2 regions of the Bacillus sp. DU-106 genome follow, and region 2 is predicted to be linked to the other one. Evidence: riboswitches for the same ligand, from Rfam matches in the RefSeq annotation. Region 2 holds a riboswitch; the other holds the start of a gene.
What was found. A riboswitch is a leader RNA that binds a small molecule or an ion and turns the genes downstream of it on or off. The one in region 2 is predicted to bind magnesium.
Positions count from the first base shown of each region.

Region 1: another riboswitch for magnesium. It lies ahead of mgtA (magnesium-translocating P-type ATPase); the one in region 2 lies ahead of C3Y97_RS07875 (P-type ATPase actuator domain-containing protein).

Region 1 covers NZ_CP026607.1:4,133,491-4,142,099, forward strand. Annotated here, with positions in the region: gene C3Y97_RS20910 (MBL fold metallo-hydrolase) at 1-886, opposite strand, end outside; gene proI (pyrroline-5-carboxylate reductase ProI) at 1,052-1,891, shown strand; gene sdaAA (L-serine ammonia-lyase, iron-sulfur-dependent, subunit alpha) at 1,938-2,816, opposite strand; gene sdaAB (L-serine ammonia-lyase, iron-sulfur-dependent subunit beta) at 2,835-3,494, opposite strand; gene rnz (ribonuclease Z) at 4,375-5,298, opposite strand; gene C3Y97_RS20940 (DUF3932 family protein) at 5,488-5,739, shown strand; gene C3Y97_RS20945 (hypothetical protein) at 5,774-6,313, opposite strand; M-box (ykoK) riboswitch at 6,482-6,649, shown strand; gene mgtA (magnesium-translocating P-type ATPase) at 6,981-8,609, shown strand, end outside.
Region 2 covers NZ_CP026607.1:1,503,815-1,512,423, forward strand. Annotated here, with positions in the region: gene C3Y97_RS07815 (dynamin family protein) at 1-1,143, shown strand, start outside; gene C3Y97_RS07820 (DUF3931 domain-containing protein) at 1,147-1,401, opposite strand; gene C3Y97_RS07825 (GNAT family N-acetyltransferase) at 1,474-1,941, shown strand; gene C3Y97_RS07830 (YpbS family protein) at 1,962-2,234, shown strand; gene C3Y97_RS07835 (sulfurtransferase) at 2,237-3,070, shown strand; RNA gene ssrS (6S RNA) at 3,187-3,369, shown strand; RNA gene ssrS (6S RNA) at 3,391-3,574, shown strand; gene C3Y97_RS07850 (hypothetical protein) at 3,629-4,078, opposite strand; gene C3Y97_RS07855 (hypothetical protein) at 4,162-4,473, shown strand; gene C3Y97_RS07860 (glutathionylspermidine synthase family protein) at 4,477-5,715, shown strand; gene C3Y97_RS07865 (DUF350 domain-containing protein) at 5,708-6,094, shown strand; M-box (ykoK) riboswitch at 6,299-6,464, shown strand; gene C3Y97_RS07875 (P-type ATPase actuator domain-containing protein) at 6,800-7,525, shown strand; gene C3Y97_RS07880 (5'-3' exonuclease) at 7,658-8,524, shown strand.

The sequences.
Region 1 (8,609 bases), 2.6 Mb from region 2:
AGTCCAATTGTCCAACCGTTTCTGAAATAGTAAGTGGTAATTGTTCTTTATATAATACCGGAAATAGTTTTACACATACTTCAAATGCTGTCATTGGTTTTTCCTTTAATAATTCAAGCACTTTAAAAGCACGTGTTTCTTGCTTTTGTAATCTCGTTTCAATAAGTTGTTTCACATTTAGAACATCTTCCCCATGCCCTGATAAAATGCGTGAAATATTCATTTCGCTTAAACGCTGTAATGTTTGATTATATTGTAGTAATGGGCGTGCCCGCTCTGTTTGCCCTTCATATGGCGGTTCTAGTATTGGATTCGAAGAAATATGACTAATGAGAGCATCTCCACCAATTAATATTCCATCAGATTCTCTATATAAAGAAATATGAGTAGAAGCATGACCTGGTGTTTCAAGTACTGTAAATCCAGGCAAAGAATCAATACGATCTCCTTCTCTCACAGTATGCGTTAACGATCTATTACAAGAATATTTAAGTGTCCTCGTCGTCAATAACGACTCGTCTTTCAAAAATGCTGCTGGCACACCAAACTGTAAGGCCGTCTCTCTAAAAAATTCATGATACCGCTTTAAAAATTCTGGATTTTGTGTAATCCAAGGCTCATTCCAAGGATGTCCAATAATATTCGTCTTCTCAGAAAATATATTTAAAAGTCCACAATGATCTGCATGATGATGCGTAATGACTACTGTTTCAATATCTTCTATCGTATGTCCTAATGCACCTAATTGACTTTCTAACGCATTCCTTGCCTCTTCTGTATTCGTCCCTGTATCAATTAATGTTAATGTCTCCCCCTCAACTAAAAACACATTCACAGTTTCCACTGCAAATGGTACAGGAATCTCCATTCGGTGAATCGCCGTCATGCTTAGCCCCCCTGTCTCTTTCCGGTTCAAAAATGAATACTTCTTCAGTTTACAACTTCTATATATATTTGTCATTATTTTCAGATAAAAAGAGGTGTTTCCTATAAAAAAACGAATGTATGTACATTTATAAGAATTTCTAACCAAAATTAAAGGAGGAACATCATGTCTATTCAAAACATTTCCTTTCTCGGTGCAGGCTCTATTGCCGAAGCTATTATTGGTGGCTTGTTACATGCAAATGTCGTTAAAGGTGAACAAATTACTGTAAGTAATCGTTCTAACGAGACAAGATTACAAGAGCTACATAAAAAATACGGTGTCAAAGGTACTCATAATAAAAAAGAATTACTTACTGATGCAAATATTCTTTTTCTAGCAATGAAACCAAAGGATGTTGCAGAGGCGCTTACCCCTTTTAAAGAATACATAAATAATAACGTGCTTATTATTTCATTACTAGCAGGTGTTTCTACTGACTCAATTAGAAAACTACTTCAAAAAGACGTTCCAATTATTCGTGCAATGCCAAATACATCCGCAGCCATTTTAAAATCTGCTACCGCTATCTCCCCTTCAAAACATGCAACAGCGGAGCATATTCGCACTGCAACATCTTTATTTGAAACAATTGGTCTCGTCTCTGTTGTAGAGGAAGAAGATATGCATGCTGTCACTGCATTATCCGGAAGTGGACCTGCTTATATTTATTACGTAGTGGAAGCTATGGAAGAAGCTGCAAAAAAAATTGGTTTAAAAGAAGATGTTGCAAAATCACTTATTCTTCAAACGATGATTGGTGCTGCTGAAATGCTAAAAGCAAGTGACAAACACCCTTCTATTTTGAGAAAGGAAATTACTTCTCCTGGTGGAACTACCGAAGCAGGTATTGAAGTATTACAAGAACATAAATTTCAACAAGCACTTATTTCTTGTATTACACAGGCAACGAAACGATCACATAATCTTGGAAAAACATTAGAACAACTAACAAAAGAAAAATAGAAAAAGGAGCTCAAGTTTATTTGAGCTCCTTTTTCTATAATTACACTTAGTTATTGTTCTTCCCAAAAATCTCTTCTTGCAGGCGACGACCAGTCGGCGTTGCTGCAAGTCCACCTTCTGCTGTTTCACGAAGTGCTACTGGCATCGTTTGTCCGATTCTAAACATTGCCTCAATTACTTCATCACATGGAATTGTACTCGTTACACCAGCTAATGCTAAATCTGCTGAAATCATCGCATTCGCAGCTCCTGCTGCATTACGTTTTACACAAGGTACTTCTACAAGTCCTGCAACAGGATCACACACTAAACCAAGCATGTTCTTTAATGAAATTGCCATCGCTGTAGCTGCTTGATCTTGTGTTCCACCAGCCATCTCAACTGCGGCTGCAGCCGCCATTCCACTTGCTGAACCAACTTCAGCTTGGCATCCTCCCGCTGCACCAGAAATACAAGCGTTATTCGCAACAACCATACCGAAAGCTCCTGCTGTAAATAAGAATTCAATCATTTCTTCACGTGTAGGCTGCAATTTTTCTCTTAGTGCAAATAGTACACCTGGCACTGTTCCAGCAGACCCTGCTGTTGGTGTTGCACAAATAATTCCCATCGCCGCGTTTACTTCATTTGTTGCAACAGCTTTGCTTACTGCGTCCAAAATCGTATCTCCTGATAAGCCTTTTCCACTCTTCATATACGCTTGAACTTTTACAGCATCTCCACCAGTTAAACCAGTTGGTGATTTCACGCCGCGAATACCACGTTCTACTGCTTGCTCCATCACGACTAAGTTCTTTTCCATACCAGCAATTACTTCTTCACGTGAAATACTTCTTGTTTCCATTTCACATTGAATCATAATTTCTGCGATTTTTACATTTTGTTCTTTAGCTTGCGCCACTAGTTCCGCTGCGTTCCGAAACATGGTGTGTCCCCCCTGCAATTATTCCATAATAGTTACTTGACAAATATTTTGTTGCGCTTTTATTTCTTCAATCACTTCATCTGCTAATAATTCATCTGTTTCAATGACCATAAGCGCTCTTCTTCCTTTTTCTTTACGAGAAACACTCATTGTACTAATGTTAATCTCATGTTTCGCAAGGATTGAAGCTACCGCTGCAATAGCACCGAAGCGATCGTTATTTACAATAAGTAGTGCTGGGCTCGTGCCTGATAATTGAAGATCGAATCCGTTTAATTCTACAACTTCAATTTTACCGCCACCAATTGAGCAAGCAACAACTTCAATTTCATCTTCACCTTTATACAAACGAATTCTCGCTGTATTTGGGTGAGGTGCATTGGCATCTTCTTCAATGAATTCCACTTCAATTTCGCGCTCTTTTGCTATTTCTAGCGCCTCTGGAATACGTAAGTCATCTGTTTCAAATCCTAATATTCCACCGATTAGTGCTACATCCGTACCATGCCCTCGATACGTCTTTGCAAATGATCCATATAACGAAATGCTTACTCTTTCTGGTTCATGACGAAACAGCTGGCGAGCAACTTGCCCCATTCTTGCTGCGCCTGCTGTATGTGAACTTGATGGTCCAATCATAACTGGACCGATAATATCAAATACTGAGCGATACTTCATCATAACTCCCCCTAAACCTCTATGAAAAAATTTATTCTACTATTCTATTAAGCTGCTACATCTGTCGCTTTTCCAGTTGTACCACGAATTTGTTCTGCTGTACGAATTGGATAGTTTTTGAATAAAAGTAATCCAATATAACCTGAAATAATACCAGTTATCATAATACATAAGAATCTTAGCATTATTTTCATTTAAAAATGATACAAGATAATCCAGAATAAAGTCTGGTAGCAATCCAAAGTTTAACACAGAAGCCATTGCAAGCATAGCATAAACAAGTGATATAACCATTGCTAATGCAACTAAATTTGCACCCGCTATTCCGCCTAGACTACCTGCTGATGTTCTGAACTCTTTTAAAGAGTGGTGTACCAATTAAATCTCCACCACCTTATTAATAAAAAGCTTCTACTAAGGAACTCGCAATAGCTACACTTGCTAATCATATCGTTTAGCTAAAAAGTGAAAAAGACTTATGACAAATAATAGTAATATCTTTCCTATTATAATTCTCGTGTTACTCTCTCATGATTTAGTCAACTTCACTTGTTACGATAATGACTAAAATACATGCGACTTATCATAAATTATAATCTGCCCTCATTATAGCTTGTTTTTTATAAAACGCTTACTTTTGTTGAATTTTAAAAGTTCTGAATAAAATTCCATTTCTGCTATTTGTATCACTTGTATGTCATCTGACTTATATAACAGTTTTTCTAAATAATCATTATTTCGTATTTTTATCCTATATATTCAAAGCATCCTATTTTTCTGTATCATCCAAGTATAAGTATAAAATAATAACAGTTTTATTTTTAAATTTTTTTAGACATAAAAAAATGGTAACCCACCGTTACCATTTTTTACAAAACTATTATTTTTCTACTGGGAATGATTTCAAATCTGTCGCTATTTCTGTATTAGAAAACAACTCTCTAGCCTCTTTCAATAATTCCTTATATGTATCTCCTTGATAGCGAGAACTAATGTGAGTTAATATTAGTCGCTTCGCATTTGCCTGAAGTGCAATGCTCGCAGCTTGCTTAGATGTAGAATGAAAATAATCATACGCTTGTTGCTCATCTTCTGCTGCGAAAGTCGCTTCATGGACAAGTACATCTGCATCTTGCGCAAGCTCCCTACTCGCTTCGCAATATCGGGTATCACCTAAGATAGTAATAATTCTTCCTTTTTGAGGTGGGCCGATAAACTCATTTCCATTTAATATCGTGCCATCCTCTAATTCAACTACTTCACCATCTTTTAAACGTTTAAAGATTGGACCTGGTTTCACACCCATCTCAAGCAACTTATCAACTAAAAGAGCACCTTGTATATCTTTCTCTACAATACGATATCCAAAGCATTCTATACCGTGTGACAATCTTTTCGTTTCTACATAAAATTCATTATCTTCAAATACGGTACCTTCTTCTGTTATCTCCACAACTTCAAGTGGATATTTCACATGTGTCGTACTTACCGATAATGCCACTTCAATAAATTGTTTAATTCCTTTCGGTCCATACACCGTTAAAGGCGTAGTTCCTCCTTGAAATGAACGGCTACCTAATAAACCAGGCAATCCAAAAATATGATCGCCATGTAAATGCGTAATAAATATTTTTTCAATGCGGCGCGGACGTACAGATGTATGTAATATTTGATGTTGCGTGGCCTCGCCACAATCAAATAACCAAGTTTGTCCTCGTTCTTCTAACAATTGTAAAGCAATTGCTGAAACGTTCCTTCCTTTTGAAGGAACACCTGCACCAGTTCCTAAAAATACAAATTCCACTTTCTTTCCTCCAGCTCTAAATATACTCTATCTCTCATCTTACGGAATGTTATTTCAAATGGCAAATTGAATTTACATAACCAAACATCTAGACAACTATATAACACGAACGTTATACTCAAAAAATTTAGCTATCGTTCGTGTTTTGTGTTAAAATAATTATACTACATTTTAAGGGAGCGTTTTATTATGAAAGAAGTATTTCGTTTACAAACTGATTTTTCATCTTCATTTGATCGCTGGGTAAGTTCTTTCGTGTCTGATCACCCAGCACAATTAGAATGGACAACTTTAAAGGAATTAATCCATGAATATACAACATCACATACAAATGATACGTTACCAGCATATATTTCTTCAGCTTTAACATATTACGCCCAACGCGTTTCAACTACAAACAGTTCAGAGATTGTTATTTTTGAAAACCCTACAATCTCGTAATCTATAATAAAAAAGCACTGGTTACAGTGCTTTTTTATTTATACTTATTTAGCAAATGATTATATTCCGTCCAAAAGTCGGTATACATACTTCGCTCAAACTCATTTGAAATTATCTTTTCACTTGATTTATTAAATAATTCTTTTGCTTGTAGTGCAAAAGAAACAATTTGTTTTCTATATTCATTTTCATTTACTTCTATATGAAGCCCTTCATAGTATATAGCCTTTTGATCAGTAGAAATAACTTTGACAAAATCCTTTAAAACCACATTTTCACCTATATGGTTTATAGTCCAATGAATTGAAATTGGGCATCCTAACATGAGCATAGTGCCACATCCGTGCAAAATAAGCCCCTCTTCATTTTCAATATCACAAATATATTCTTTATCTAAAGTTCGTAACAGAGCTAAAGCTGATTCACTTATTCCCCATTCCTCATCCATACCTGTTTGTGTAATAATCGTTCCATCCACATTTAAATAAATTTCCCCGTGAGAACATAAATCTTCCTGCTCATTAAACAACCACTTTTGATTCTCAATATTTATAATAAAATTTTGTGGTCCCATTACAAATTCCCCTTTTATAAAAATATTTATTTTTCATATTATTTATAATCAATATCATACATTTCATCCCACATATCTATTATAAATCCGTTTAATATTTTAAAAACACAGATAAAAAAGATATTGACACTACAATTTTACAGTGCTAACATTCAACATGTAATTGAATATGGTCTCTGTTAGGTGAGGCTCCTGTATAGAGAAACGCTGCTGCCCAAAAATGTCGAGAGACGCCAATGGGTCAACAGGAAAGGTCGGAATGAAGGCCTTTTTTAATGTAGCTGGTTTCAGTACCTATGCTATACAGTGCTAAAACTCAACGAGGGAGAGGTGCATGTATTTTGTCATACACAAAAACTGTTTTTATTTATGTCTACTAACAGTCTTTGTTGTGGACTCTTTTAACTGCGAATTCAGACCTTTACTCGTTTTGAGTAAAGGTCTTTTTACGTCTATATGCACCTTACTATGAAACAAACATAGCATATTCAGAAACTACTAAATTGTACGGAGGTGAGGAACAGTTGGCAATTGATGATTCGGCCCAGATACCCATACGTTTTACATTCATATTTCATCATGTAGGTAGGAAAGAAACTGTTCCTCACCATTTCAAATAGTTAGGTAACAGATTGTTTCCTCCTTCATGACAGAGGAGGAACTACCGATGTTTAATTTACAAAGACAAGAAACAAAGCATGCTTATGAGCAAGATAGCATGAAAACAAATAACGAATTATTAGTGGAGGTTGCAACACAAGATGTAAGCTCTGCGTTAAAACTTTTAGAAACAACACAAGATGGATTATCTAAACAAGAAGCGTCTCGTAGACTTTCTTTATATGGTCCGAACGAAATAGCTCATAATAAAATGGCACCGTGGTACATTCAATTTCTGTCGGCATTTAAAAATCCATTTATTTTCGTTTTATTAGCTCTTGGAGCACTCTCCTTTTTCACGGATGATATGCAAGGAACAATTGTCGTATCTGCAATGGTACTACTTAGTGCAACAATTCGGTTTTCCCAAGAATTTCGTTCTCAAAAAGCTGCCGATAATTTAAAAGCTATGGTTCGAACAACTGCAAGCGTATTTAGAATAAATGGATTTGTACATGAAACAAAAAATGTAACGAATTTAAATCGAAATTACACAACAGAAATTCCAATTGAGGAACTTGTACCTGGCGATATCATTTCCCTTTCAGCCGGTGATATCATTCCAGCTGATGTGCGTATTGTATCCGCTAAAGATTTATTTGTTAATCAATCTTCTTTAACAGGGGAAGCACTTCCTGTAGAAAAATACGAACACTGCTACCATACAGAAAATAAGCATATCTTACCGACAAACATGAAAAAAAATTACAATCCACTCGATATGGAAAACCTTTGTTTCATGGGAACAAATATTGTAAGTGGTAGCGCAAAAGCTGTTGTCATCTCAACAAGTACCGATACGTATTTCGGCTCTTTAGCCAATAAGGTAATTGGAAAGCGTGTAGAAACAAACTTTGATAAAGGTGTAAACAAAGTAAGCTGGCTCTTAATTACATTCATGCTTATTATGGCACCTATTGTTCTTCTCATTAATGGATTCACAAAAGGTGATTGGCAAGAAGCTTTCTTCTTCGCTATTGCCGTCGCTGTTGGCCTTACACCTGAAATGTTACCAATGATTGTAACTGCTAATTTAGCTAAAGGTGCCGTTAAAATGTCTAAACAAAAAGTAATTGTAAAACAGCTAAATTCTATTCAAAACTTAGGTGCTATGAACATTCTTTGTACAGATAAAACCGGAACTTTAACAGAAGATAACGTTGTCCTTGTTCGTCACTTAGATCCCAAGGGAAATGAATGCAATCGCGTCTTGCAATTTGCCTATTTAAATAGTTTCTATCAAACTGGATTGAAAAATTTAATAGATAAAGCTGTTATTAAGCATACAGAGGAAAACAATACATTTAATCCATCAGCTTTTCAAAAGCTAGATGAAATTCCATTCGATTTCGCCCGCCGGCGTATGTCAGTCATCGTAAAGGATATTTCAGGTGAACATACAATGGTTTGTAAAGGTGCCGTAGAAGAAATTTTATCAATTTGTAACTACACTGAAGTGGATGAAAAAATCGTTCCACTCACCGAGGAAATACGTTCAAATGTCAAAAAAATAAGTGAGACACTAAATAGTGAAGGTATGCGGGTTATTGCTGTGGCTTATAAAAAAGATAGAAGAATAAATGATACAGAGTACACAGTAAAAGACGAAACTGATATGATTCTCGCTGGATATATC
Region 2 (8,609 bases):
GCCCTTGATAAAATGTTCTTCTTAATTAATGCGGCGGATTTAGCAGAGTCTGAAGAAGAACTTGAAATGGTAAAAGGTTATATCGCAGATCAGCTGCTGCAATACGGTATTAGAAATCCGCGTTTATTTGCAATTTCAAGTTTATGTGCGCTTGAAGAGAAACAAGGAAAGAATGTTGAAAAAGAGAAGTATGGTATTTTACAAAACTCTGGGATTACGAAGTTTGAGGAATCATTTACGTCCTTTATGATGAGAGATTTAATGCTTGTTTCTGTGCATGCTCTATATGGTGCTTTGCAAGGGGCAGATCAGCTTTTAGTAAACATGATAAAGGGTGCAAAACAGGGGAATGAAGAGAAAGAGAAGCAAACGAAAAAATATGAAGCAGAGCGTGATCAACTACTTCATATCATTTCATCATATAGTGTACTTGCTGAAGAACAGGCGATGCAAAATGAAGTGAAAGAGTTGCTTTATTACGTGCAACAGCGTCTATTCCTACGCTATAACGATGTGTTTACTGAATTTATTAATCCGGCGTCACTTCGAACGGATGGAAATGTGAAAACACAATTGCAACAGTGTGTTATGGAATTAGTAGCATTTATTCAGCATGATTTATTGCAAGAAATGCGTGCGACATCATTACGCCTTGAAAAATGGATAGACGAAGCGATGAAGCGTGCAAAGGACGAAATTGTAGTGAACTGTAAAGTAGAAAATGAATCAATTTCTATGAATGGAACAGTGGAGTATGAATATAAAGATATTACACATAAAGAACCGTTCCCTTCAGTTGAAATAAAAGATTTCAAAAAAGCACTGGCACATTTTAAAAATGAGAAAAGCTTTTTTGAAAAGAATGACAAAGCTTTTATGCAAGAAGACGCTAAATCTGTATTAGAACCGTTCGTATCAAACTATGTAGCTGATGAAAAAGATTTATTTGTTCATCATTATAAGCAAGAGTGGGATATGAAGTGGAACTTATTCCAAAAAGTGATGCAGCAAGATGTGATGAACTATTATGAAAGTATATTGTTTGCATTGGCTGAAACGATCGATGTATCTCTATATGAACAAAGTAAAGAACAATTGCAAAAGCAGTTAGTAGAGATTGAAAAAGAAATTTATGTTATATAGTCGTTATGAGAAAAAGATTCGTTCAATTTTCTTTTGCAGTACAGTATCTAAAGATTTTACAAATCCAGCAAATTCATCGGTAGAAATCATATGAGTAAGAACGAGTCGTCTGCCATCTGGTGTTTCACCGCATAAGACGAATGAAGAAAATTCATATGTTTTGTTTTCAACTACTAATTTTGGATAGGAATACGTGTCGCTTTTCTTCTTCTTTCCATCAATAGAGATGACGTTGCATTTTTTCTCATTGTTGTCCATGGTGAATCCCTCCTTTCTATTACTTATGGTAGACAAGGAGGGTTTAGAACAATAGAGAAGGGGGAATTTTTTATGTCTGTTGTAATAGAACGTATTCCAAAAGAGGCTATACCGAAGTCTTTATTGCTACTTGCTGATCCAAGTGAACGGCAAATAGCTACATATGTACAAAGAGGATTAACATACGTAGCTAAGCAGGGGGGGAGCGTTATCGGTGTATATGTTCTTTTGGAAACAAGGCCAAAGACGATGGAAATCATGAATATTGCGGTTGCAGAGCATTTACAAGGAAAAGGGATTGGGAAGAAGCTATTAAGGCATGCTGTAGAAACTGCTAAAGGATATGGTATGTCAAAACTTGAAGTTGGTACAGGCAATTCTAGTGTTTCACAACTTGCTTTATATCAAAAATGTGGATTTCGTATTTTTTCTATTGATTTTGATTACTTTTCGAAGCATTATGAAGAAGAGATTATTGAAAATGGGATTGTATGTCGTGATATGATCCGGCTTGCAATGGAATTGAATAAAAACGTATAACTATTTAGGGGGAAGAGAAGATGGAAGTACATAAAGCAATTACAGCACATTCTCGTAAACAAAATGAAAGTGTAAAAGCATGTTTACAATTAGATGCACAGCGTGAAGCAGCTATTGAAGCTGCCGTATCTCTTGCGTCAAATGGGAAAGAATTTTCGGTTGATGTCATTAATGTTGTAACGAAGCAAATTAATGATCTTGCAAAAAATGGTGTTACCTTGCAGCGTAAATATGTTACAGAAGAAATGGTTATGGAGTATGTAAGTCGTTTGAAAGAGAAAGAAGGTCGTTAAAGATGATAGTTACAGTCGAATGGTTACGTGAGCATATAGAAGATGAGAATGTCCGTATAATCGATTGTCGTTTTGATTTAGCGAATCCTAATTGGGGTAGAGAAAAGTATGAAGAAGGACATATTCCTCATGCGTTATATTTTGATTTGAATTTAGATTTATCAAGTCCTATAGCAGAACATGGTGGCCGCCATCCTTTACCAAATATTGAGGAGTTTGCAGACAAGCTTTCGGAGGCTGGTATTGATGAGCATACGACAGTAATTGCGTATGACAGTCAAGCCGGTGCAAATGTTGCTCGTTTATGGTGGTTATGTAACTATGTAGGACATGAGAAAGTATATATATTAGATGGTGGTTTCCCGGCTTGGAAAGAGAATGGACTACCGACAACAACGGAAATTCCTGTTGTTATACGAAAAACATTCAAAACAAACATACAAGATCATATGCTTGTAACGATGGAAACGGTCAGAGAGAATATCCGTGCAGGTGCGGATGTTACATTAATTGATTCTAGAGAGCCAAAGCGTTATGCTGGTGTCGAGGAACTTGTCGATCATAAAGCAGGTCATATTCCGACAGCGGTAAACCATTTTTGGAAGGATGGAATGTTGCAATCAGGACAATTTAAGAATGGAGCTGGGCAACAAGAACGCTTCCAAAATCTTTCGAAAGATAAGGAAACCATTGTATATTGTGGTTCTGGTGTTACAGCGTGCCCAAATATCGTTGCATTAAAATTAGCTGGATTCCAAAATGTTAAATTGTATGCAGGTAGCTGGAGTGATTGGATTTCTTATCCAGAAAATCAAATTGCAAAAGAAGAAGATTAATCACTTGCATGCAAAAATAATTTGTATTAAAATAAGGTCACAAGCAAGAGATTGCTCGAAAAACTTTGTATTTTACACATTGGAAACAATGTGATAATATAACGACAAGTAAATAATACATCCTGCGGTGTACGTAACTTATTTATGTCTAAAACCGATGTTAGTTATACGGAAGCTCAATATTTAGCGACCATCATCAAGCCTTCCTTGTGGAGGAAGATGTACGGTAACTGTGAGGGCATCCACCTGCGAGTAGCGGGTTTTTGGACATTTACGAGGAGCGGCACGTGCGGGGGTCTTATTTCAACTAACCTTATATAAAATTCCTACGGTGTACGTAGCTTATGCATGTCTTAAACCAATAAGTTTAATATGGAAGTTCAATATTTAAATGTAGCTAACATGCCATCTTTTTAAGAAGGAAGTTACAAACATTTGTGAGAGCATCCACCTGTGAGAGCAGGTTTATGGACATCTAGAGAGAACGGCATATGTGGGGCTATATAAAAACCTTACGTTTTATACGTAAGGTTTTTTTGTTGCATAGATATATCAATATTATCTTGATTCACCTGTGAAGTTTCCGTAATAAATGTAGCACTTTCTGTCTTCATCAATCTCTCTTGAATCTAAGGAGAACTCCATAGACATGCCGTCTCGCTGAATATATATAATATCTGAATGAAGAGATGGTAAAATTTCTTCATAGTTCCATACATCTTGACTATCTACTATGTTTGAACTCGTTTCACTTAGTTCTCTAATTTCAAAACCGATGTAGGAGTATGTAGGGTCTGAAGGGTCATTTGCGAAAACTTCTTTTTGAATATAAATAACTGCTGTTCCGTCTGGATCAACCGAAGTTGCAGTAACAACATAAGTATTTTTCTCTTTAATAAAATATTCACAAGTCATGCGTGCGATAATTTCAGAATTAGAAATATTGGCGTAGTTCCATAAAGCAGGATATCCTTTCGTTTCATCATTAAGTCGATATTCTAAGCGCATTTAATCCCTCTTCTTCCTTTTTCTTCTACTTTATCATGCCATCCTATATAATAGGAATAGAATTTAAAAAGGGGAGTGCGAAGGTGACAAAAACGAAATGGCTAGTAGGTGGTGTCGTAACGTCTTTAATGACTGGCACTTTATTTGGTTGCGCACAAGATCTTCCCCCAAAACCAAATGATAATAGTTGTTCTGATTGGGATTGGGATGATGAACTTGGGGTATGGCAGTGTGATGATAGTAGTTCAGGTTATCGTGGGCATTATTTCTATGGTGGGCGATACTATCAAAATAAATCCACTTTTAAAAATTCATCGGCGTTTAAATCGTATCAATCGTCTGCTGAATTTAAAGGTGGAATTGGAAGCGGTTCAAAGGGAGGATTTGGGGGCTAAAATATGTCGCAATACATAAGGGATCGAAAAGAATTTTATTTAAAATATCCGGATTTTTGGTCGGATTTATATGAATGTGAGTATAGTTTGTTTCATGTTTTTTCTATAACAAATCAGACTTTGGACCAATTACACTTAGCGACTGAACGAATGGGGAAAATATTTTTTAAGACTGCTAGACTGCTGCGTAATTTAAGTGACGAACAGCTTCTAGATCTTGGCTTTCCATCCGCGAGTTTATCTTTCATTAGAATGAAAGGGCTCTATCCTGAATCTGTAATTTCGCGATTTGATTTTGCTGTAACAGAGGATAACAAAATCAAAATGCTTGAGTTTAATAGTGATACACCAACTTTTATTGTGGAATGTTTTCAAATGAATGGGAAAGTATGTGGAAATCTAGGCTATGATGATCCAAACTCGGATCAAGAACGATTGCTATCTTCTGGTGTAACGAAAGCAGTAATGGAAGCGACAAAGGGATTAGATAATCCAAATGTTGTTTTTACAGCACATCATGAACATATCGAGGATTGGAATACCACTATGTATTTAAGTCAGCTATGCCATGTTGAAAATAAAGTAGTGCCAATGTCAGAACTTAGAATTACAAAGGATGCTCTAGTCGATAAAGATGGGGCGAAGATTGATGTTTTATATCGCCAAACATATCCGATAGAAGATTTAATTGAGGATCAAGATCCTGAAACAGGAGATTTGGTAGGTGTGGAACTGCTGCAACTTGTAAAAGCCGGAAAGCTTTTTATAATAAATCCTTTGTCAGCATTTTTACTTCAGCCAAAATCAATTCAGTGTCTTATTTGGGGGTTAGCAGAAGAAGAGGCCTTTTATACAAATGAGGAACAACAGTGGATTAAAGAATATATGTTACCTACATATTTAGAACCAGATTTATTTTTAGGAAAAGGTTCTTTCGTTCAAAAACCTTCATTTGGGAGAGAAGGAGATACAATTACGATTCGCGATAAAGACGAAAATATTATGCTTCAAAATGCACACCAAACATATAAAGCGTCACTGCCGATATTTCAAAAGTATATCGAACTGCCAGTCGTATCCTTGGAAACAGAAAAAGGGATCGAGAAACTGTCATATGTGTTTGGTTCGTTTTTAATTGCTGGAAAAGCGAGTAGTATCGGTATTCGCGCGGGAGAAAAGATTACAGGAAATGAATCGTACTATTTACCGGTAGGTATAAAAAGGAGGGGGAAAAATGATTAATTTTTTATTATATTTAGCAGTAACACTCGGTCTTTTATGTATTGGTCTGTTCTTGATGGAAGTGACAACGAAAGTTAAGGAATTTAAGTTAATGGCTCAAGGTAATAAGGCGGTAAGCTATGTGCTTGGAGGGCGATTACTTGGGTTAGCTATCGTTTTATATTCGACAGCAGCTAATTCAATTTCACTTCTTGATATGATTTCGTGGGGAGCAGTTGGGATTTTGGCTCAAATTATCGTCTTTTATTTAGCTGAGTGGCTTACACCACGCTTTAATATAAACAAAAGTCTCGAAGAAGATAATCAAGCAGTCGGTCTTTTTCTTATGTTTTTATCGCTTTCAATTGGGATTGTAATTGCTGGTTGTATAACTTATTAAAAACTTTACGTTTAAACGTAAAGTTTTTTATTTTATTCCGTAAAAGCCCGATTGGTGAGGGCTAATAATCAGTGGGGGATGAACAAAACCCCCACTGATTAAAGTTTCACTTTATATACGTTAGTTTGCCATACCATTTGAAAAAATTGTAGGCTACGGTTGACATCTATTTTAAATAAGAGTAACATTTTCAATGTAATGAAAATAAGTCTCTGTTAGGTGAGGCTCCTGTATAGAGAAATGCTACTGCCCAAAAATGTCGAGAGACGCCAATGGGTCAACAGGAATGATCGAATTAAGGTTTTTCTTAACGTAGCTGGTAATGTACCTATGCTATACAGTGCTAAAACTCGGTGAGGGAGAGGTCCGTAGATTTCTAATTATATTAGAAATCGTTTATTTGTGTATGTAATGGCCGCTACTCTCTTAAGGGTAGGGGTCTTTTTTGTTACCAAGCTATGAGTAATTTCATAGTATAAACTATAAAATTAAACGAGGAGGTGAGGAGCATGTCAAATTCTGACTCGGTTCCGTTACCCATATACTTCAAATCAAAAATATATGATGTAGGCAGGAAACGATTTGTTCCTCCCTCTATATTTATCACAATATAGCGTTTATAAAGCGCGAGACACTTTCACAGTAAAGTGGATAAATTGAGAAACAAAGCGTTTCTTCCTATGTTGTAAAGGAGGAGACGATAATATGTTATATGCAAACAAAACTGTGGGTAACACGTCATATAAACTAAGTAAAAAATCAATAAAAGAACAAACAATGCTCCAAAAAAATAAAGATTTATTAATTGAAATTGCAACAAGAGATGTAAAATCTGTATTTGCATATTTTAAAACAACAAGAGATGGACTATCAATGAAAGAGGCACAAAAACGTATTCAAGTATATGGCCGAAATGAACTAACTTCAAAAAGAGCACTTCTTGCAGAAGTAATGATGAAGCTAGGTGGCATGATTCCAGGTTTTTCAAAACAACGTGTGTGTGATGAATTACAACGTGAAACGATTACTGTATCTAGAGTAGAATGTTCTAGTAGTACAGGGCTAAATAGTGAACTGAAAATGATGGAGATACCTGTGCAAGAACTTGTACCTGGAGATATGATTTTTCTTTCGGCTGGAGATGCTGTGCCAGCTGATGTACGTATTATTTATGCAGATGATTTATTAGTGAATGAGTCTGTGTTAACGGGAAACGAAGCGAATATAGAGAAGTTTGAGAGCTGCTATCACCTTGAACGTAAACGGTTTATTCCATTAAAACGGATGAAAGATTATAATCCACTTGAGCTTGAAAATGTATGTTTTAAAGGTTCGCATATTGTTAGTGGAAATGCAAAAGCTATCGTTGTTTCTACTGGAAAAAATACGTATTCAGGCATCTTGCATACTTGTTGTAGTAGAACGTCTTAATGTGTTAATGATGCTAAATATACAAAAACAATGTATAATAGACAAAGTTGAGCAAAAACGTAGAATGGTAATCTATTTATATAACCTTACGTGATAACGTAAGGTTATTATTTTTTTAATAGGAGAGGAATTATGAAAAAAGTATTATTAGTTGATGGTATGGCACTATTATTTCGTGCTTTTTACGCAACAAGTGTCTACGGACAATTTATGAAACGACAAGATGGAACCCCTACGAACGGGATTCATGGTTATATGAAACACTTATTAACAGCTACGCAAGCGATCGAACCAACACATATCGTTACATGCTGGGATATGGGAAGTACGACATTTAGAACAGAATCGTTCTCGAATTATAAAGCAAATCGTGCAGCGCCACCAGAAGAATTAATTCCTCAATTTGATTTAGTGCAAGAAATGACTGCAAAATTATCCATTCCAGTTATCGGTATGAAAGGCTACGAAGCCGATGATTGTATCGGTACGCTTGCAAAACAATATTGCAATGAAGCTGAAGTTTATATTTTAACAGGTGATACGGATTTACTTCAACTTGTTGATAAGAGCGTTACAGTCATGCTTCTGCGTAAAGGAATTGGAAATTACGAATATTACACACCGGAGAAAATCATGGAAGAAAAAGGTGTAGAGCCGTGGCAAATCGTCCATGCAAAAGCTTTCATGGGAGATACAAGTGATAATTATCCAGGGGTAAAAGGTATCGGTGAAAAAACAGCGTATAAGCTTATTCAAGAGCACGGAACAGTATCCGCTGTACTAGAAAATGTAGAGTCATTAACAAAAGCGCAGCGTACGAAGATTGAAAGTGATTTAGAGAACTTAAATATTTCGTTAGAATTAGCCCAAATTCACTGTGAAGTTCCAATTTCATGTTCACTAGAAGAAGGATTACACACAATGGATGAAGAAAAACTTAGATTTGTTTGTGAAGAAATGAATTGGGGAAGACCTGAAATATTAATAAATATGCTATAAATAGTTTGGGAAGAGGGATGTTGCATAAGTCGAACTTTGACTTGGTGACACCTTCTTTTTGTTTTTGTAAACAGTATTATAATAA